DNA from 2 places in the Collinsella sp. OM08-14AT genome. Region 1 is predicted to be linked to the other one. Evidence: riboswitches for the same ligand, from Rfam matches in the RefSeq annotation. Region 1 holds a riboswitch; the other holds the start of a gene.

Region 1 (10,724 bases):
CCCCACCCTCGCCGCCAATCAGCGAGAGGAAACGGTTCTGCATGGCCGTGATGCCGAGCGTGCCCAGCGCCGCGGACACCTCGTCGGCAGAAAACGCCGGGAAGGACGTTGCGTCAAAGTCGAGCTCGACGGGCGCATCGGTGCGGATGGTCGCCACCTTACGGCTCAGCAGCGCGTCGTCGATGTGTGCACGCAGGTTCTCGCCCATCTTGCCCTTGACCTCGTCAGCGTGCGCAATGACCTCGTCCAGGCTGCCGTACTGTGCAATGAGCGCACTCGCCTTTTTGGGGCCGATGCCCGGTACGCCGGGAATGTTGTCCGACGTATCGCCCTTCAGACCGTAAAAATCGGGCACGAGCGCCGGCGTGATGCCGTGATACAGGTCGTCCACGCTCTCGGGCGTCATGATCGCCACGTCGGACAGGCCCTTGCGAGTCGAGACCACGTTGACGTGCTCGGTCACGAGCTGATACATGTCGCGGTCGCCGGTCACCAGCAGCATGTCGCAGCCGGCCTCCTCGCCCAGGCGCGCCATGGTTCCCAGGATATCGTCGCCTTCCCAGCCCTCGGACTGCAAAATGGGCACGTTGAGCGCGGCGAGCAGCTCCTTGATCATGGGGAACTGCGCGTGCAGGTCGGGGTCCATGGGCGGGCGCTGCGCCTTGTACTGCGGCAGCATCTCCATACGCACGCGCGGTTTGCCCTTGTCAAACGCCACGACAACGCCGTCGGGATTAAAGGCATCGATCATCTTGAGGAACATGTTCAGAAAACCAAAGATCGCGTTGGTGGGGCGACCGTCCGGCGCGTTCATGGTCGGCGGCACGGCGTGGAAGGCGCGATGCATGAGCGAGTTGCCGTCGATGACGGCAAAGGTACGGCGCTTTTCAGACATATTGAATACCTCGCTTTGGGCTGGGCACGGTTTGCTCACACCAGTTTACACGCTCCCCGCCCCGCGGCCACCGCACATCAGGCTTCCCTGCCGCCGCGGGCCCGCGCGTGATACGATGGCTCACGGTACATCAACCAGCACGATCGATCCGAAAGGAGCCTGCGTCATGGAGCGTCCCTGCGCATGGAAAAAGTACACGCCACAGCAGATCGAGGAGCTCGAGGAGCTTTGCCGCGGCTACAAGCAGTTTTTGAGTGAGAACAAGACCGAGCGCCTGTGCGTCAAGGCCGGTATCAAGATGGCCGAGGAGGCGGGCTACGTCAATCTGGAGACCGTGATCGCCGAGGGCCGCGCGCTCAAGGCCGGCGACAAGGTGTACGCCGCCAACCACGGCAAGGACCTCATGCTCGTCAACCTGGGCACCGCCCCGCTCGAGCAGGGCTTTAACATCCTGGGCGCCCACGTGGACTCGCCGCGCCTGGACCTCAAGCAGAACCCCGCCTTCGAGGCCGGCGACATGGCTTATCTCGACACGCACTACTATGGCGGCGTCAAGAGCTACCACTGGGTCGCTTCCCCGCTCGCACTCGTGGGCGTCATCTGCAAAAAGGACGGCACCACCGTCGACATCAACATCGGTGACAAGGCCGACGACCCGGTCTTTACCGTCTCCGACCTGCTGATCCACCTCTCGAGCGAGCAGATGGCCAAGCCCGCCAAGGACGCCGTCGACGCCGAGATCCTCGACGTGATCGTGGGCGGCCGCCCCGTCAAGTTTGACGAGGACGACAAGGACGCTCCCAAGGAGCCCGTCAAGCAGATGTTCCTGGATATCCTCAAGGAGCAGTACGACGTCGAGGAGGAGGACTTCCTCTCCGCCGAGATCGAGGTCGTGCCCGCCGGCCCCGCCCGTGACATGGGCCTCGACCGCTCCATGATTCTGGGCTATGGCCACGACGACCGTGTCTGCGCCTATCCGTCCATGCTCGCCCAGATCAACGTCGCCAACGTGGAGCGCACGAGCATCACACTCATCGTCGACAAGGAGGAGATCGGTTCCGTGGGTGCCACCGGCATGACGAGCCGTTTCTTCGAGAACACCGTCGCCGAAATCATGACGCTCGCCGGCGAGAGCAGCCCGCTGGCCCTGCGCCGCGCACTCGCCCGCAGCCGCATGCTCTCCTCTGACGTGTCCGCCGGCTTTGACCCGGGCTACGCCGGCAAGTTCGAGACCAAGAACGCAGCCTTTATGGGTCGCGGCCTGTGCTTTAACAAATACACGGGCAGCCGCGGCAAGGGCGGCTCCAACGACGCCGACGCCGAGTACGTGGCCCTCATCCGCGACATCATGGACGAGGCGGGCGTTGACTTCCAGACCTGCGAGCTCGGCCGCGTCAACGCGGGCGGCGGCGGCACCATCGCCTACATCATGGCCGAGTACGGCATGAACGTCATCGACTCCGGCGTTGCCGTCCTGTCCATGCACGCCCTGTGGGAGGTCGCTAACAAGGCCGATATCTACGAGGCCTATCGCGGCTACAAGGCCTTCCTCGAGCGCGCCTAACCGACCCTTCATCAGTTGCGGTGAAATACGGACTAAACTGGCCCATAAACGGCCAAGACAGACCGTATTCCACCGCAACTTCCTTCTTGGCAGAGGAGAGTCCATGCTGCAGGTCATCATTTCGCCCGCCAAGCAAATGCGCGCGGCCCAAGATGCTTTTGAAGTCCAGGGCATTCCACCCTCTGCGCACGAGACGGCTCGCCTCCACCGCGCATTGCTAGATATCGAGCGGAATGAAGGCAGCGGCGGCCTGCAGGCGCTGTGGAACGTGAGTGACAAACTGCTGGGACCTTGCCTCAACACCCTGCGTGAGTTCCGGCCCATCCTGAATAACGGCGATCTTGACAATCCCGCACTCGCCCGTCACCTCTCCCCTGCCGTCATGTCCTATCACGGCATTCAATACCAGAGCATGGCGCCCGAGGTCATGGATGCCGCACAGCTCGCATGGCTGCAAGACCATCTGTGGATCCTCTCGGGCCTTTACGGATGCGCACGCCCCTTTCATGCCGTTGAACCGTATCGACTGGAGATGGGCGCGAAGCTCGCCGTCGACGATGCCCGAAACCTCTACGCGTTTTGGAGCGACAAGCTCGCGCGGGCTATCGCCCCGGCAGGCTCAAACACCACGATCGTCAACCTCGCCAGCGTAGAGTATGCCAAAGCCGTTCTGCCCCACCTCGCGGGCGACGCCACGGTCGTCACATGCCTCTTTGGCGAAGGCATCCGCAACGGCAAGCCCATCCAGCGCTCGACCGCCAGCAAAAAGGCGCGCGGCGCCATGGTGCGGTGGATGGCAGAAAACAAGCTCGAGGATACAAGCGAACTTACCGCATTCAACATCGGCTATCGTCACATCCCCGAGCTTTCAGACAAAGACTCCCTGGTTTTCATGAACGCGCGGGCACAATAGGCCCACCGTTTCCAAACACCCCGTTACTCCGCCAAGCCATCGGCCTTTGCAATCTCGCTCGTCGAGCCATCTTGATAAGTAATCTTTACGTGCTCGACCTCGGACACCGTAACACCCGCAGGAGGCTCCAGACGCCATTCCGTCAGGGCGATATCCATGGTCGTGGGGACGTCTCCCCGGTCTTTGAGCTGCACCGTCAGCGTTTTAAGCGCCACGTCGTAAGTCACGCGTTCGATTTCTTCACCAGGAATCGACCCACCACTCAACTGCAGCTGCACAAACTCGTCGCGCGGATACCAATAGTCGCCTGGAACGGCGAGCGTATTGGCATTACCGCCAGTACTCCTCACCGTCATAATCGGTAGGCTATCATCAGCCTCGAACTCCCATGCAGCGCCGCCGTGACCGCCAAACGTCCAGATACAAAAGGCAATCACCAGCACGGCAAGCACCGCAAAACCAATCGCGACAAGGCCATGGTGCGCACGGCTTTCCTCGGCCGATACATCCCATTGCGTCTCTCGATATAGATGCTTGTCTTCCATGTTCGCCTCCCCACAGGCACGCTCGTTAGGCCAATCGTACCCATTCGAGCTATACTTGAGCCCATTACATAAACGGGGAGCTTGCAGGACAAGACGGCAGGCTGAGACTGGGCGCGCCCGCCCTGACCCGCAAACCTGATATGGGTAATGCCAACGAAGGGAGCCGTGCCAATGAGCACACAGACCGAGCCCAAGCTCGTCACGCAAATCGACTTCGCCCGCGCCGGGCAGATCACGCCGCAGATGAAGGAAGTCGCCGAGCGCGAGCATCGCGACCCCGAGTACATCCGCGAGCGCGTGGCCGACGGCCGCATCGCCATTCCCGCCAACATCGTGCACATCAAAAAAGGCATGCGCGCCTTTGGTGTCGGCGAGGGCCTGTCTACTAAGGTCAACGTCAACCTGGGCATCTCGGGCGATAAAGCCGATGCCGCCGAGGAATGGAAGAAGGTCAAGATCGCCGAGGACTTTGGCGCCGACGCCATCATGGACCTTTCCAACTCGGGCAAGACGCGCCAGTTCCGCCAGCAGCTCATCGACGAGACGCCGCTCATGGTGGGCACCGTCCCCATGTACGACGCCATCGGCTACATGGAAAAGCCGCTGGTCAAGCTTACCAAGGATGACCTGTTCGAGGTCGTGCGCGCGCACGCCGAGGACGGCGTGGACTTTATGACCATCCACTGCGGCATCAACAAGTCGGTCACCAAGACCTTTAAGGAGACCGGCCGCTTGATGAACATCGTGAGCCGCGGCGGCTCGCTGCTGTTTGGCTGGATGGAGGTCACCGGCAACGAAAACCCCTTCTACGAGTACTTTGACGAGCTGCTCGAGATTTGCCACGAGTACGACGTGACGATTTCGCTCGGCGACTCCTGCCGCCCGGGCTGCCTCTACGACTCCAACGACGCCACCGAGACCGCCGAGATGATCGAGCTGGGCAAGCTGTGCAAGCGCGCTTGGGCCGCCGGCGTCCAAGTCATGGTCGAGGGCCCGGGTCACATGGCGCTCGACGAGATCGCCGCCAACATGAAACTGCAGAAGCGCCTGTGCCACAACGCCCCGTTCTATGTGCTCGGGCCGCTGGTGACCGATATCGGCGTGGGTTACGACCACATCACCGCTGCCATCGGCGGTGCCATCTCCGCCAGCTCCGGTGCCGACTTCCTGTGCTACGTGACGCCGGCCGAGCACCTGTGCCTGCCCAACGCCCAGGACGTGCTCGATGGCCTCATGGCCACTAAGATTGCCGCGCACGCCGCCGATATCGCCAAGAAGGTACCGCACGCCCGCGACATGGACGACAAGATGGGCCAGGCACGCCGCAAGCTCGACTGGGATGCCATGTGGAAGTGTGCTCTCGACCCGGTCACCGGCAAGAAACGCTACGAAGAATCCCCCGCCGCCACCGAGGGCACCTGCACCATGTGCGGCAAGATGTGCGCCGTCCGCACCGTTAACAAGGTGTTCGAAGGCACGACGATCGACCTCGGCATGGAGGACTAACTCGTCACCGGAGCCACAATCGGTAACATGGTGTTCGTCAATTGTTGACGTGTGAACATTTGCTTACATTTGCGTAAAGATTGCATCGCCCGCCCGGGTTCGACATAGAGTCGGCCCGGGCATCTTTATAATGCTGGCTTAAAGACCCATTTGATTCCGACCGAACAAGGGAGCAAACATGGATCGCAGTAAGGTACCTGCCGTCCTGTCCATCGCAGGATCCGATTCCAGCGGTGGCGCCGGCATTCAGGCCGACATCAAGACCATCACGGCGCACCGCCTGTATGCCGAGACGGCCATCACCGCCATCACCGCACAAAACACGCTCGGTGTCACCGCCGTGCAGAATATCTCCCCTGATATCGTCGCTGCGCAGATCGACGCCGTATTTGACGATATCCGCCCCAGCGCCGTCAAGATCGGCATGGTTTCCTCTGCCGAGATTATCGAGGTTATCGCCGACCGCCTGAGCGCCTGGAACGCGACAAACGTGGTCGTCGACCCCGTCATGGTAGCCACCTCGGGCGCACGGCTGATTACCGAAGATGCCGCCGAGGCGCTCACCCGCCGCCTGTTCCCACTAGCAACCGTCATCACGCCCAATATTCCCGAGGCCATGGCCCTGCTTGACTACGAGGTCGACTCCGAGCGCACACAGCAAAATGCTGCCATGCTCCTCACCCGCCGCTTTGGTTGCGCATCCCTCGTTAAGGGTGGGCATCTTGTCAACGAGGCTAACGATGTATTGGCCGAACCCGCGCCACTCGATGACGAGGGCAACCATCTGGGCGATCCGCTCACCACGTGGTTCCGCCACAAGCGCATCGAGACCGACAACACACACGGCACCGGCTGCACGCTTTCGTCCGCCATCGCCTGCGCGCTGGCCCAGGGCATGGATCTTGCCGACGCCGTCAACGGCGGCAAGGCCTACCTAACCGGCGCTCTGGCCGCCGGCCTGAACATGGGCAAAGGCTCCGGCCCCGTCAATCACATGTGGCAATATTAAGATTCGCAGCCCAAAACCGCCGCAAAGGGGACAGGCACCTTTGCGGTGGCTCCCACAAACATCTCGATCTGTAACAGTAACTCGGCAAAATCGACCCTAGATGTTACAGATCAAGACAAACAATCGATATCGACCTAAATAATCTTAATCTGTAACATCTAGCCCGTTTTCGGCCTTGGAACTGTTACAGATCAAGACAAACAAACGAAACAAGCCCCCGCAAGGGGAACTCTGTGGTGGTTTGGGGCCGTGCTACTCACCGAGCATCTCTTGGAGCTTGGCTGCCACGGCATGTCCCAAGCTCTCGTGGCTTTCGGGCATCATATGCAGATAGTCGATATCGCCCGGCTCGGCAAACTCGGCGGCATTCAAAAAGTCGCAGCCAAACTGCTCGGCCACGTGCGCATAGTACTCGCCAAAATGTTCAGACGCCTCGACGGAACGCTCGTCAAAATCGGTCATATATACATCGGCGATCTGCGGCTTGATCTTGATAGGAGCCATCAGCAGGATGCGCGGGCAAGGCGCAGCGTCGGTCCACGGAAACGCGCGGACGGCGCGAATCAGCGCCATGGCGCCACGGGCGATATCGGAAGCTGTCACGTTAAAGACCGTCTTACAGTCGTTGGTGCCCAGCATGATCACAATGGCGTCCAGCGGCTTATGGGCCTCGAGCAGCATCGGAAGCGCGCGAATGCCGTTGAGGTTAGTGTCCAGATGGCACATGTCGTCGCGTACCGTCGTGCGGCCGTTGAGGCCTTCTTCAATTACATGCCAGCCCTCGCCTAAGTCACGTTGGACCACGCCACACCAGCGCACATCCTGCGCATAGCGCACCGCGGTACCGTCGCGCATGCCCGCCGGATCATAGCCATAGGTGTTGCTGTCACCAAAGCACAGAACGTTTTTCATCTTGAGCTCCTCATTCAGTAAAAAGCCGACGGGGGCAACCCCTCCCGTCGGCTTGGCATATCACATCGCGCGCACCGCTTACAGGTACTTGCGCCAGTCATCCTCGTCCTCATCATCCTCGACCGCTGTCTGGGCCTGCTCGGCGGCGCGAGCGGCTGCGGCGCGGGCGGCAACCTGGGCATAGGACTCCTCGTTGCGCTCGGGGAAGTTTGCCAGCACGTGCTCGAACTTGGCAAAGTCCTCATCCCAGCGCGTAGAGGGCACGGCAAAGAAGACCTGCTTGACCTTGAAGTCGCCCGACGCGAGCTCCTTGCGGAAGAGCTCGGCCACGGCCTCGGCATCAAAGCCGTTGTTCTCGCAGCCCCAAGCACCCAGCACGAGCTTCTCGCGACCAAGCTCATCGCAGATGGCAAGGACAAAGCGGATGCGGTCGCGCAGGGCATCCAGCAGAGCATCGTCGCTCACGCGATACTCCTGGCGGGCGCGCCTAACGTTGGGCGCGGCGGCCACGATCACGTCGGCGTATGCATGCACGTGGTTGCGGTCGAAGCGCACCGCAGGCACCACCAGCGCACGGTTGCGGTAGAGCTCGCAGTTGATGTTGCGGCGACGGTTCTCGCCGTACCACTTACGCTGCTTATCGAGAACGTTGTACAGATACGAATCGGCGCACAGCGTGGCCTCCTGGCCCAGATAACCCTGAATATATCCACCGCCCGGATTGGTAAACGAGGCAAAGGCGAGCACGGCCATGTCGCAGAACTGCGCATAGCCGCGACCGTTATCGAGGATTGCCTGCGTGGCGGAGGCATCAAGCACAGTGACCTCGGGCAGGACCGGAGCGGGCTCCTCAGCAGCAGGCGCGGACTCGACTTCGTCGGTCTCCTCTGCGGGCGCAGGTTCAGCCGCAACCTCAGCCTCGGCGGACGCAACCTCAGCCTCGGCGGACGCAACCTCAGCGGACTCAGACTCCTCGGCAACCGGCTCCTCGGCAGCCGCAGCCTTCTGGGCCTTGGCCTTCATCGCCGCGACAAAGCCGGCAGGCATACCGTCGAATTCGCGAACGCCGGCAAGCGAGCGCTCGATATCCTTGGCACACGCCTCGGACACAGTTGCCACGTGACGCTCGGCGGCCTTGGCGCGGGCCTCGCGCTTGGGGTTGGGCTGTCCCGCGCGGTTGGGCCTGCGGTTACGGTTCCTGTTGTCGACGTCTGCCATACGTGGCCACCTTTCCTGTCGCTGCCGCTATCGGCTTTTTCCCATCCATGATACCCCGCCGCGCACAAAAAAGACGGCCCCGCAGGACCGCCTTTCGCATCGTTTTACCGCGTCCGACAAGAAACGCTGCAATCCCCCGCGCTAGTCGCGACGACCGAGGATGTTCAGGATGCGCAGGAACACGTTGATAATGTCCACGAACAGGTTGGACGCCATGAGCACCGCATTGGGCAGCGTGGGTGGCACCGTCGTGGCAACATAGGTGTCGTAACCAATAAAGCCGGCGAACACCACGATCACGATCAGGTCGGTGATGGTCTGCGAGACGCCCATGAACATCAGCACGATCTCAACCAGAATCGTGGCGAGCAGAATGCCAAAACCGATGCCATATACGCGCTGGAAAAACTTGGGGAACGTCACGCCCAAGGCGCCAAAGACAAAGGTGATGGCGGCCGTGGCGATAAAGGCAGTGTTGATGGTGGGCAGGTCGTAGTTGGCAAGGCCAAACGACGCGGTCAGGCCAAAGGTACTCGCAAAGATTACGTAGCCCACAAGGGACAGGCCCACGGACTGCTTGCTGGCGGCAGCTGACATCATGACGATGCCGACAATGGTCAGGATAAACGAGCCAAAAACCAGCGGCAGGGCGGCCCCGCTCATCATCATGCGCGCAAACGACATGGTGCTCGTAAAGTAGGCGCCGGCGCCCATGGCGCAAAAGCCCAAGAAGATCAGGGCAGACATGGCGAGATTGTACGCGCGCGGCGACATCTCCTTGGCGCGGCTTGCGCCGGTCTCGACGGGGCCGTTCTGATAGCCCTGGATATCGTTCATAGCTTCGTCCTTTCAAAAAGCGCCGCGAATGACGGCGCAGCAGATGACAAGATTCCTACCATTGTACCCGAACGCCGTGCGTCCCTACCTACGGCGCTCGCCCTCGAGCGTGCGGTCAAACGCCCAGACCCACCAACGCATCACGTGGGCCTGCGAGCCGTCCGGCCGTTCGCGCGCCTGGTCCTCCAGATACAACTCGGTCGCGTGCCCGCCAAAACGCACCTTATAGGTTGCCGTACGAATGCCGTGAACCGTCAGGCCAAACCCAGTGGTCGAGACAATCTCGTCAATCGTAAAGCAACGACCGTCGACCCAGCAGACGGTGACCGGCACGACCTGTCCGCCCGCGAGGATGCGAGCCACGACGTCCACATACTGCTTGTGCACGCGCCGAGTTTTGCCATCTGTCTGTCGATATTCCATGCCTCCTATTATCGAACGCATGTTTGCATGTTGTAAAGCGAACAGGCTGTGGTTTTGGGGTGTTGGGGCGCGCGCACGTGTCCTCATGGTGTGTTAGCAAAAAGAACACCCACGGTCAACAGGGCTAATATTCATTTTTAGTGCCAAAAAATTCACTGCTCCCATCAGAACTCGGTAAAGAAACCCGCAGGAGGTGATACGATTTATCATGTTTCTGTAACGTGCCTGCAAACTTCGAGAAAGCCCATATATGGACGTAACGTTCTCAACCTTCCTCGGCCAACTTGTGTCGAACCCAGTCCTTGCCGTCACCGTGATCCTCGCGCTCGGCGCCATCTTCGTCAATGGATGGACCGACGCACCCAACGCCATCGCGACCTGCGTCACTACGCGTTGCATGCCCGCCCGCGCCGCTATTCTCATGAGTGCCGCATTCAACTTCCTTGGCGTGCTCATCATGACGCACTTTAACGCGAGCGTCGCCAACACCATCTCCCATATTGTCGACTTTGGAGGAAACAGCACCATGGCGCTCGCCTGTCTGTGCGCGGCGCTGTTCTCCATCGTCGTCTACGGCGCCACAGCGTCGCGTTTTGGCATCCCCACCTCGCAAAGCCACAGCCTTATCGCCGGCCTGACCGGTGCCGCCATCGCCCTCGGCGGTGCGAGCAGCGTCAACGTCCACGAGTGGATGAAGGTCATCTACGGCCTGGCGCTCTCCATCGGTCTGGGCTTTGTCATGGGCTGGGTCCTGTGCAAGCTCGTCTCGATTCTTTTCGCCGCCGCCAACAGGCGACGTGCCAATGTCTTCTTTAAATACGCTCAGATCGCGAGCGCTGCGGCCATGAGCTTTATGCACGGCGCGCAGGATGGACAGAAGTTCATCGGCGTGCTCTTTTTAG
Region 2 (10,724 bases), on a different contig from region 1:
CTCATGGAGATCGCTTGAAACACTCGGTCGTTGCAGGGGGGGGGTTGTTCGGTGATCGGGCGTTGCAGCGCATCGCCTTCTTCCGGTTGTTGCACACGGTACATGAGCTTGTAGCGATACATTTTGCGGTCGGCGTCCTTTGTCATCTGGCGACGCGTATCGCCTGCAAGCGGGTCGACGCGCGAGCAGCCAAAGCTAAAGCTGGCGATCATGGGCGCCTTGCCGTCCGATGTTGCCTCGATAAGATTGGCACGCGTCCACTCTAGGCGCTGCTCGAGCTCGGCTTCGTTTGTCGTGGGGGATATAAGTACAAATTCGTCTCCACCGATACGGAACAGCAACTCATCGTGCTCCATTGTCTCGGTGAGTGCGCGGCAGATGCTCAGAATGTAGCGATTGCCCTCGGCGTGGCCAAACTTATCGTTGCAATGCTTGAGGCGATCGATGTCAATATAGGCACAGGTGAAGGGGGTGCCTTTGCGCCAGAGCTGATCGACATGGCGGTCGAGTCCGCCACGGTTGCCAAGATTGGTGAGCGAGTCGATATAGGCGCCGTGCTCAAGCAACTCACGTTCTTGTTGCAGGATGGCGAGCGTTTTCTGCAGTTGCTCACCGATGGCACGCAGCTCCGGGGGCAGCGCGGCAACATCGAGCTCGGTGGTTGAGGCCCCGTTCGCAAGTCGCTGAAGATGAGCGATGATTGATTGCTCGCCCAGGCGATACGACTCGTTCATGATGGATTGCCTCCTTGGATGGAACAATGGTTTGTATCTTACTCCCAATTCGGTTTAGATTGGAGTATTAGTTAGCTCATGGGAACAAACGCTCCCCTCGACGGTGGCGTTTTGCGTGCGAGCGTATTAGTTGTCGTTGCCACCATCGAGCAATGCCTCAAAATCCTCCGCCTGCATGGGGCGGTAGTAGAGGAATCCCTGAGCGTAGCGGGCGCCCATGTGGCGCAGCATGTTTGCCTGCTTGTCCGTCTCGACGCCTTCGATCACAACGGGCAGATGGAGTGACTGCGCCATCTCGAGCATTGATGAGATGATTTGCACGCTGCGGCCCTCATCGCCGTTATCGGGCACAAACGTGCGATCGAGCTTGATGACGTCGACGTTGACGTTCTTGAGCATCGCGAGCGTGGACTGGCCGGTGCCAAAATCGTCCATATAGGTCGAGAAGCCGCGGGTGTGCAGGTCGGCCGTTAGTTTATCCACGGCCTCGGACTCTCCCGTATAAGCTGTCTCGGTGATCTCGATGCGCATGAGCTCGGGCGGCAGGTTGTATTGGGCGGCGAGCGCTCCCATATGCTCGGCAACGTTGCAGGCGAGGATATCCACGCGCGACACATTAAGCGAGATCGGAACCACGCGAAGCCCCCGATTGATGCGCTCGCGCAGCCACAAGGCAACGCCCTGCCAAACGTATTTGTCGAGCGTCACCACAAAACCGCTTTCTTCGAGAGCGGGGATAAAGGTGGCGGGCGAAATGAGGGAGCCATCCTTGTCGATCCAGCGCGTGAGCGCTTCGGCGCTAATGATCTCGCCGGTTTCCATGTCGACCTGGGGCTGCAGGTAGTAGGTAATACGGCCGTTGGAGAGCGCGTACTGGAATTCGGTCAGCGTGCGGTGGAACGCGATTTCGCGCTCGTACTCCTCGGGGCGGAAAATGGCAATGCGCTCCTTAAAGTCGTTTTTTGCGCGCCGATTGGTAAACATGGCCTTGGCCTGCGCATCGATGGTGATTTTCTCGTTGGAGTCGATGGGGTAGACGCCCATGGACGGCCAGAATCCCACGCCGTCATCATACTTGGCCACGGCCTGGCGAACGCGGCTATAGATCTGATGGACGGTGTCGTGTTCAAAGGGGATGAGTATGCAAAAGTCGTCTTGGCCCCAGTACCCTGCGACGCCCATGTTGGCATTCTCGATGTCCTTGAGGACCGTGCCCACATCGGCGAGCATGCGGTCGCCCTCGGCCTGTCCGTGCCATTCGTTGAACAGTCGCATGTGTCCCATATCGACGGTGGCGATACACCAGGCGCCGTTGCGCCTTGTCTCGAGAAATTCGTTGGCGCGGCGCATAAACACGCTGGGTCGATAGAGACCCGTGAGCGGATCGATGCGTTCGGCGATGGCGCTTTTGCGCTCCACCTCGGGTATGGGGAGGCTGTCGTTGGGAACAAGCCCGCCGGCCGTGCGAATGCGACGGTCGAGTTCGCCTAAAACGGCGGCCGTTTGATTGGTCAGGTGCTCGTAAAAGGCCGGAACGACAAGACAGACGGGGGTAATGGTGTCGTCCGCGATTCGAACGGGAGCGAAAACGGCCTCTTTGAGATGTTGGATCAGTTGCTCGAATGCTTCGTGATCCAAATTGTTGCTAAGCACGACGAACTGGGCGTTGCGTGAGCGGAAGACGCGACTCCTGCCGCGAGTAATCGACAGCATGCGGCCTGCGTATTCGGCGAGCATGTTGTCGACGGCCTCGGCCCCGTAGAGCTCGTTGAGCTTTGCCGTGCCGCGAACGCGCACTGCTATAAGCCCCGTCTTGCAACGGTCGCGACGGCAGGCATCGATAGCGTTGATCAGCGTGCGCTGCGTTCCGAGGCCCGTGGCGGCGTCGACGGTCTCGGCAAGCGAGTGGTTGACGAGCTCGCCGACATAGAGCGAGGGGACATTTCCGTCGCCGTCGATACGAAACCCGCGAGCACGGCCGAGGATGTAGTCGCCGGCGGCGTTGCGCACGCGGTACTGCATGACGTGGCGATGTTTGGAGCCGTCATAGATTTGGTCGATGTCGTTGGTATAGGCCTCAAGGTCATCGGGATGGACACGCGTTTTCCAGTAATCGTGGCAGTTGTCTATATGCTCCGAAGGAAGACCAAGATCGCGCAAGGCGCCTTGTGACCAAAGGGTTCGATGTTTGTCCAAGTTCTCGATAAAGAAATATCGGCCTTCGTTGAGCATCGAAAGGGCGTCGAAAATGCGATCGCTTATTTCGAAGTCGTCGGTGTGGGCTTGTGCGATATTGCGTCGATCAAGGTGCACGGCATGACGTAGCTTGTAGTCGTACATGCGATGATCGGCATCGTTCGTCAAGCGATTGGGGGCTTCGCCCAGGGCGGGGTCGGCGTGTGCCACTCCGTAGCTAAACGAGTGAGGCATCTTGGAAGCGTTGTTTTCGAGCAGTACCGTTCGGCAGTGTTCCAGACGTTCGGCAAGGTCGTCCTCGGTCGCAATCGTAGATAGGATGGCGAACTCGTCGCCCCCCAGACGAAATGCCGCCTCGTCCACCTTCATATACAGTTTGAGATAGAGGCTCACCTGCAAGATATAGCGGTTGCCCTCGTCATGTCCAAAGATGTCGTTGCAGTGCTTAATGTTATCGATGTCGATAAACGCCATGGTCACGGGCAGTTCCTGCTCCCAGAGTTCCTCTAAGGAACGGGTAAAGCCGCCGCGGTTGCCAAGTCCGGTGAGCTCGTCGGTAAAGGCGGTCCTGATCAGATCGTCCTGACGCTCCAGAAGGTCACGGATGGTCTTTTCGAGCGTTTCGGTATTATTGCTGGCGTTATCCATACTGTAAGCGGCTTTCTGAGGTCGGGGCGGATTGCGTCGGGCGAGCTCGTTGTGCACATGCGTTGCTGCTCAACGCCTTGCGTGTTTCCAAGCCCCCGCCTTGCTGCGTCGTTGGGTTTATTTGTCGGTTCGTGCTCTCGGCTGATAACTACTGAGTAGTATAAACAAGTGTATGGAATTATGTAGGGGTGCCCATGTTGCGGGCGGCCATTATTCGCCAAACGGTAACGCGACGATGTTCGATGAAAATGCGACTGAGACGATATTTGTTGATGGGTATACTTGTTCCGTTTTAAAACGCAGGAACGGAGATGGTCGCATGGCACAGTCAAATATGACGAGCACGGTGGGGCTGGCGCTCGAGGGAGGCGGCTACCGCGGTATGTATACGGCGGGCGTGCTCGACGTTTGGATGGAGCACGGTTTGACCTGCGACCATATGGTGGGCGTCTCGGCGGGCGCGGCATTTGGCTACAACTTTAAATCGCGCCAGATCGGCCGCGCCATTCGCTATAACAAGGCCTATTGCGCCGACAAACGCTATGCGAGCGTGACCAGCTGGCTGCGAACCGGCGATATGTTCAATGCCGATTTTGCCTATCACGAGGTGCCCATCGAGCGCGATCCCATCGACCTGGAGGCGTATCGCGCCTGCCCCATGCGGTTTACGTGCGTGTGTACCGATATCGAGACGGGCAAGGCCGTCTACCACGACCTGCCCTATGGCGACGAGCGGGATATCGAGTGGATCCGGGCATCGTCGGCGATTCCCGTGGCGACGCGTCCCGTTGCTATTGACGGGCATAAGTATCTGGATGGTGGCGTGGCCGATTCTATTCCCAGTGCATGGCTGTTTGCGCAGGGGTATGACCGCAATATCGTGGTGCTCACGCAGCCGGCGGGCTTTGTGAAGCAGCCCAACAGCGTGATGCCCATGCTGCGTCGCGTGTTCCGTCACTATCCGGAGTTTGTCGCAGCGCTTGAGCGTCGACATGAGGTCTACAATGCCACGCTCGATGACCTGGCACGTCGCGAGGCTGCCGGCGAGATCTTTGTGGTGCGGCCGAGCGAATCGGTGAAGGTGCCGTCGCTGTGTCGCGAGCCCGATGAACTTGAACGCATCTACCAGATTGGTCGCCGCGATGCGGAGGCGACCTTGCCGGCACTGGAGGCATATCTGGCAGGGTAGAGGCTGCTGCCGCCATCTCGGCGGAAAGCGCATCCCGGAATGGAGATCCAAACTGGGATGCGCTTTCCGCGAGAGGCCCGTAGCGGAAAGTTCATCCCGGAATATGCGTTCAGACTGGGATGCAGTTTCCCACTGGTTCTCTATACGGAAAGCGCATCCCAGTTTGGACGTCCATTCTGGGATGCGCTTTCCGTTGCTGAAGATATGAGGCCGCGAATAAGCTGCTCGGCCTATGCCTATGCCTGCTGCCAAGTGTCGACGAGCTCCTTGGCTGCGGCGTAGGGGTCGTCGGCACTGCAGACGGCGCTCACCACAAAGAAGCCGTCAACACCGGTAGCCTTGAGCTGCGGTAGATCGGCCGTCTTGACGCCGCCGCCCACCACGATGGGCACGGGGCTTGCCGCGTGGAGTGCGGCCAGGTCCTCAAAGCTCTTGGTAATGATAGAGCCGTCGGCTGCGCGTCCGCAGTCGCGTTTGGTCTCGGTCTCGTGGAGTGGACCGATGCCCAGGTAGTCGACCAGGCTCATGTCGGCGGTCTTGACGTACTCGAGCATCTCCTCGCAACGGGCCGAAAGGCCCACGATGGCGTCGGGGCCCAACAGTTTACGGCAGACCTCGACGGGAATATCGCTTTGGCCCACGTGCACGCCGTCGACAGCGATGCCCTGCTCGCGCGCGGCGAGTACGCAGTCCAGGCGGTCGTCGATCAGCAAGGCGACCTGACCGGTCTTGCCGGCCTGTGCGATAGCCTGCGCGGCGTCGCCGGTCAGCGCGATGATCTCGCGGGCGCTTGCCACCTTGGAGCGCACCTGGATGCAGGTAAAGCCTGCATCGAGCGCCTGGGCCACCACATCGCCCACGGGACGTCCCAGCGTGTTTTCGGGGCCGAGTACCAGATAGGCCGAGATATCAAGGTTGTCGCGGATACTCATCGTGCTTCCTCCTGCTCTTTGATCTGTGCTTCCATGCGCTCGAGTTTGCCGGTCATGGTGTCGGTAAATCCGGGTCGAATATCGGCTTTGAGCACGACTTCGGTGCGGATGCCCTTGTTCGCCAACACAAAGGTTGCGTCGCGCACGACCTGCATGACCTCGTCCCAGTCGCCCTCGATCTCGGTGAACATCGAGGTGGTGCGGTTGGGAAGGCCGCTCTCGCGAATGACGCGCACGGCCTCGGCGACCTCGGCGGATAGCTCGTCGCCGGTGCCGCACGGGGCGATGGCTACGGCAACGAGCGTGTTCATACCGGCATTGGTTGCGGGCTCGGACATGGCTTATGCCTCCTCGAGCTCGAGTTGGTTGTTGGCGATGTCCTGGGCGGTCGCGCGGTAGAGCTCGTCGATAAAGGCGACCTTAAAGCTTGCCGGGGCATCGGCAACGGCGGCGGCACGCGTGCCGGCAACGTTGTAGACGGCGGTGCCGCAGATGGCTGCCGTAAACGGGTCGGTGGCACAGGCGTACACGGCCAGCACGCCGCCCTGCGAGCAACCGCAGCCGGTGATCTTGGACATGAGCGGGCTGCCGCCGTGGGATTTGGCCACGGTCGTGCCGTCGGTGATCAGGTCGACCTCACCCGAGACCACTACGGCGCCACCGGTGTAGCGGGCGAGCGCCACGGCGGCATCGCGGGCGGCGTCAACCGTATCGGTGGTGTCGACGCCGCGCACGCGGCTCAGATCGGCGGCTTCACCCTCAAGACCCCACAGGCCGGCGAGCGCGATAATCTCGGAGGCGTTGCCGCGCACGATGGCGGGTTTGTACTGCTTGAGTTCGTTTACCAGCTGGGTGCGCAGGCTGCCGATGCCCAGGCCCACCGGATCGAGCACCCAGGGCTTGCCGGCGTCGTGTGCCGCCTTGGCTGCGCGGGGAATCGTCTGCTCGTAGATGGGGAAGAGCGTGCCCATGTTGAGATAGATGGCGCCGCCGCCGGCAACGAGTGCCTCGCCCTCGTCGGGCAGATAGACCATAGCGGCCGAACCGCCCACGGCGAGCTGAGCATTGGCGACAAAATCAATCGTCACCGTGTTGGTGATGGAGCCGGCCATGGGATTGGTGGCGCGAATCTCCTCCACGGCCTTGACTACGTTTTGCTTAAGCTGTTCCGAATCGATCACTGCACATGCCTCCTTGGCATAGAAAAGGGGCGCTGTGCATAGACAGCGCCCCTAAAAAGGCGGCATGCTCCCTACGCCAGCATTAACTGACAGGTTCAAAGGATTGGGCCCCATGCCCTCTCAGCCTTGTGGTTTGCACCGCCGGCACTCCCGCATCGAATCTGTTGTTCCCTATACTAGCGCACCTGCCAAAAAGGGACAGGTTTATTTTGGCAGGTAACAACTGGGGCTTTACGTTTTCCCAGATAAAACCTGCCAAAATAAACCTATCCTTTTTTGGCAGGTCGGTACAATAGACGGGATTAAGAATGACCGAGGGGGCCTTATGATTAAACTTGTGCTGACCGATATGGACGATACGCTGATTCCAGCCGGGCATGACGGCGCCAGCGACTACGCCATCGAGGGCATTCATGCCATGCAGGCGGCGGGTCTGCACTTTGGTCCGGTTTCGGGTCGCCAACCGTCCGCGATGGGCTGGATGTTCCGCAATCGCGCCGAGTGCTTCTCGACCGGCGCGTTCTGCAACGGCCAGGTCATGTTTGTGGACGGCGAGGTGGCAGCCTCGCATGCGACCGACAACGCCGCCCTTATGCGCTTGGCTGACTACTTGGAGCAAGAGACCGACGATACGTATCTGAAGGTCTACAGCCTGGGCGATGACTTTTGGAATAACGATGCCTATTGTGTAACGAGCGACCCCGAGCGTGTGCGCCGCGCCATGGAGTCGGGCGGCAACGCATGGCTCAAGGGCGAAGAGGCCCCGTGCCGTCCTGTTGTCGATGACGCACCGGTGTTCAAGGCGAATATCTGGAGTGCCCGTTCGCGTGAGGAGCTCGCGGAGCTACGTGAGCGCGTTGCCGCTGAGGTACCGGAGCTCTCGCTCGTGTTTCCCAACAATCGTGTGCGCCTGTTCGACATTCTTCCAGCAGGTTGGGACAAGGGTTGCGCTGCGCTGGAGCTGGCGCGCGCTTTGGACCTGACGTCCGACGAGGTGGCCGTATTTGGCGATTCCGATAACGACCTGCCCATGATCGGTGCCGTCCCCAACTCCGTTGCAGTCGCCAATGCCAACGAGGCCGTCACGGCTGCCGCGCGCTGGCATATCGGCGCTGCGGCAGACGATGCGGTTGCCGGGGCTCTGCATCAGATTGCCGCCTGCGCCGCGACGGGGGAGATGCCGTCGTTTATGCGTCAGATGAGCACGACGGGTTTCGACGTCACGAACGTCTAGGGAGAAAGCCATGAAGCTTCAACAGCTCAGGTATGTCGTCAAAGTTGCCGAATGCGGCAGCATCACCGAGGCCTCGCGCCGGCTCTTCGTGTCGCAGCCTTCGATTACCGCGTCGATCCGCGATCTCGAAAACGAGATGGGTGTGCACATCTTTGAGCGCACCAACAAGGGTGTCATTGTGTCCGAGGAGGGCGAGACCTTCTTGGGCTACGCGCGCCAGGTGCTTGACCAGGCCGATCTGCTCGAAGGTAAGTACAAGGGCACGTCCGAGCAGGTGCCGCACTTTAGTGTGAGTTGCCAGCATTATTCCTTTGCCGTTAATGCGTTTGTCGATGTGATTCGTGAGTTTGATGCCGCGCGCTACGACTTTACCCTGCGCGAGGAGCAGACTCACGAGATTATCGAGGACGTCGCGCATATGAAAAGCGAACTCGGCATCCTGTATCTGTCGGAGCACAATCGCGAGGTCATCGAGCGCATGCTGGCGGCCAACGAGCTCGTGTTCGAAGGGCTCTTCTGCGCCACGCCGCACGTTTTTGTGTGTGCCGACCACCCGTTGGCTGACCGCTCCAGCGTGACGCTCGAAGACCTCGAGGACTACCCATTCTTGTCCTATGAGCAGGGCAGCTATAACTCGTTTTACTATTCCGAGGAACTGACCTCGACGTTTGAGCGCCGCAAGAACATCCGCGTGCGCGATCGTGCGACGCTGTTCAACCTGGTCATGGGCCTCAACGGCTACACAGTATGCTCAGGCGTGATCAGTCACGAGCTCAACGGCCCCGGCATCATCTCGATTCCGCTCGATGTGGACGAGTACATGGAGATCGGCATCATCACGCGCAAGAACACGACACTCACGCGCTACGGCCAAGCCTATATCGACGCGATCCGCCAGCATATCTAGACTTCTGCGTCTTGCACGGGTCAAATCTCTTTATGGCAGTTCCAACTGATATAGGAAATATCTATATCAAACTGTTAAAAACGAATATTTTACGATGGCCATATGAACGCTCATACTCTGTCCCAGTAAAGCAACCAATGCAAAGGGAGATATCTATGAGCACTTCGACTCAACCGAACGCGCCGTTTCGCGCCGATATCGTCGGCAGCTTTCTTCGTCCGCAGGCTGTTAAGGATGCGCGTGCCGCCTATGCCGTGGGTAAACTCGATGCCGCCGGCCTTAAGGCGGTCGAGGACGATGCCATTCGCGATTTGGTGGCAAAGCAGAAGGCCGCCGGCCTGCAGGTGATTACCGACGGCGAGTTCCGCCGCAGCTACTGGCATCTCGATTTTATGTGGGGACTCAACGGTATTGAGCGGCGTGCCTCGCGTACGGGCTATATGTTCCACGACGAGGAGACCACGGCCGATACCGCCGTGGTGACCGGTCCCATCAGCGGCGAGAATCATCCGTTTGTCGAGCACTTTAAGTTTGTCAAGGCACTTGAGGGCGAAGGCCACGTTGCGCGCCAGACCATCCCGGCGCCGATCCAGACGTTCTCCGAAGTCACGCTCGACCGCTGCGACGGCCAGCAGGAGAGCCTGCGCGCTGTCTATAAGACCGATGAGGAACTTGCCGACGCCATCGCAGCCGCTTATCGCACGGTGATCGCCGACCTGTACGCAGCAGGCTGCCGCAACATCCAGTTTGATGACTGCACCTGGGGCATCTACTGCGATACTGACTTTGTGTCCAAGACCGGCATGAGCCCGGTCGACCTGCAAAAGGTAAGCGAGCTGGGCGTGGCGCTCAACAATGCCGCCATCGCGGACAAGCCCGACGATCTGGTCATCAACACGCATGTGTGCCGCGGCAACTACCACTCCACCTATGCCTTCGAGGGCGGCTATGACCCCATCGCGCCGTACCTGTTCGCAAACGAGGATGTCGATGCATTTTACCTGGAGTTCGATACGCCGCGCGCCGGCGGTTTTGAGCCGCTGAAGTACGTTGCCCCCGGCAAGAAGGTCGTGCTGGGCTTGGTAACCACCAAGGCGGCAGAGCTCGAGAACGAGGATGTTATCGTCGAGCGCATCCGTGAAGCCGCAAAGTACGTGCCGCTCGAGAACCTGTATCTGTCGCCTCAGTGCGGCTTTGCCAGCTGCGAGATTGGCAACAAGCTGACCGAGGATGAGCAATGGGCAAAGATCGCGCTGGTCAAGCGCATTGCCGAGCGCGTTTGGAAATAGCGCTAGTGTTTGCAGGTGGCGGCGCGTGCGAGGCATAGTGTATCGCGTACAATGGTTCGGATCGTATCGTTCGGGCAGGTTATCCGATATGCCTGATCGCCCTTCCATTCGAAAGGACATCCATGTCCCAGTCCTCGACGCCCGCCGTCAGCGATGCCATCTACGACGCATCGTCGCTCGGCCGCCCGCGCATGTTCCTGCTCGGCCTACAGCACCTGTTTGCCATGTTTGGCGCCACCGTGCTGGTGCCCGTGCTCACCGGCCTCTCGGTATCGGCAACGCTTTTGTTTGCCGGCTTGGGCACGCTGCTGTTCCACTTCCTGTCGCGCGGTAAGGTGCCGGCATTTTTGGGCTCATCGTTTGCCTTTATTGCCGGTTATGCCGCAATCGCGCCCAACGGCGAGACCGAGCTTT

Evidence for each region. A riboswitch is a leader RNA that binds a small molecule or an ion and turns the genes downstream of it on or off. The one in region 1 is predicted to bind thiamine pyrophosphate.
Region 2: another riboswitch for thiamine pyrophosphate. It lies ahead of thiM (hydroxyethylthiazole kinase); the one in region 1 lies ahead of thiC (phosphomethylpyrimidine synthase ThiC).

The regions. Positions count from the first base shown of each region.
Region 1 is NZ_QSTE01000001.1:34,535-45,258, reverse strand. Features, by position in the region: gene polA (DNA polymerase I) at 1-895, opposite strand, end outside; gene DXC18_RS00205 (aminopeptidase) at 1,062-2,459, shown strand; gene DXC18_RS00200 (YaaA family protein) at 2,563-3,372, shown strand; gene DXC18_RS00195 (hypothetical protein) at 3,396-3,917, opposite strand; TPP riboswitch at 3,981-4,096, shown strand; gene thiC (phosphomethylpyrimidine synthase ThiC) at 4,089-5,423, shown strand; gene thiD (bifunctional hydroxymethylpyrimidine kinase/phosphomethylpyrimidine kinase) at 5,602-6,432, shown strand; gene DXC18_RS00180 (SGNH/GDSL hydrolase family protein) at 6,685-7,344, opposite strand; gene DXC18_RS00175 (TIGR02452 family protein) at 7,423-8,562, opposite strand; gene DXC18_RS00170 (Bax inhibitor-1 family protein) at 8,704-9,399, opposite strand; gene DXC18_RS00165 (hypothetical protein) at 9,484-9,786, opposite strand; gene DXC18_RS00160 (inorganic phosphate transporter) at 10,073-10,724, shown strand, end outside.
Region 2 is NZ_QSTE01000006.1:84,919-95,642, reverse strand. Features, by position in the region: gene DXC18_RS04965 (diguanylate cyclase domain-containing protein) at 1-734, opposite strand, end outside; gene DXC18_RS04960 (EAL domain-containing protein) at 861-3,578, opposite strand; gene DXC18_RS04955 (patatin family protein) at 3,898-4,767, shown strand; gene DXC18_RS04950 (thiamine phosphate synthase) at 5,004-5,699, opposite strand; gene DXC18_RS04945 (thiamine-binding protein) at 5,696-6,037, opposite strand; gene thiM (hydroxyethylthiazole kinase) at 6,041-6,880, opposite strand; TPP riboswitch at 6,932-7,042, opposite strand; gene DXC18_RS04935 (HAD-IIB family hydrolase) at 7,206-8,114, shown strand; gene DXC18_RS04930 (LysR family transcriptional regulator) at 8,125-9,021, shown strand; gene DXC18_RS04925 (5-methyltetrahydropteroyltriglutamate--homocysteine S-methyltransferase) at 9,177-10,310, shown strand; gene DXC18_RS04920 (uracil-xanthine permease family protein) at 10,433-10,724, shown strand, end outside.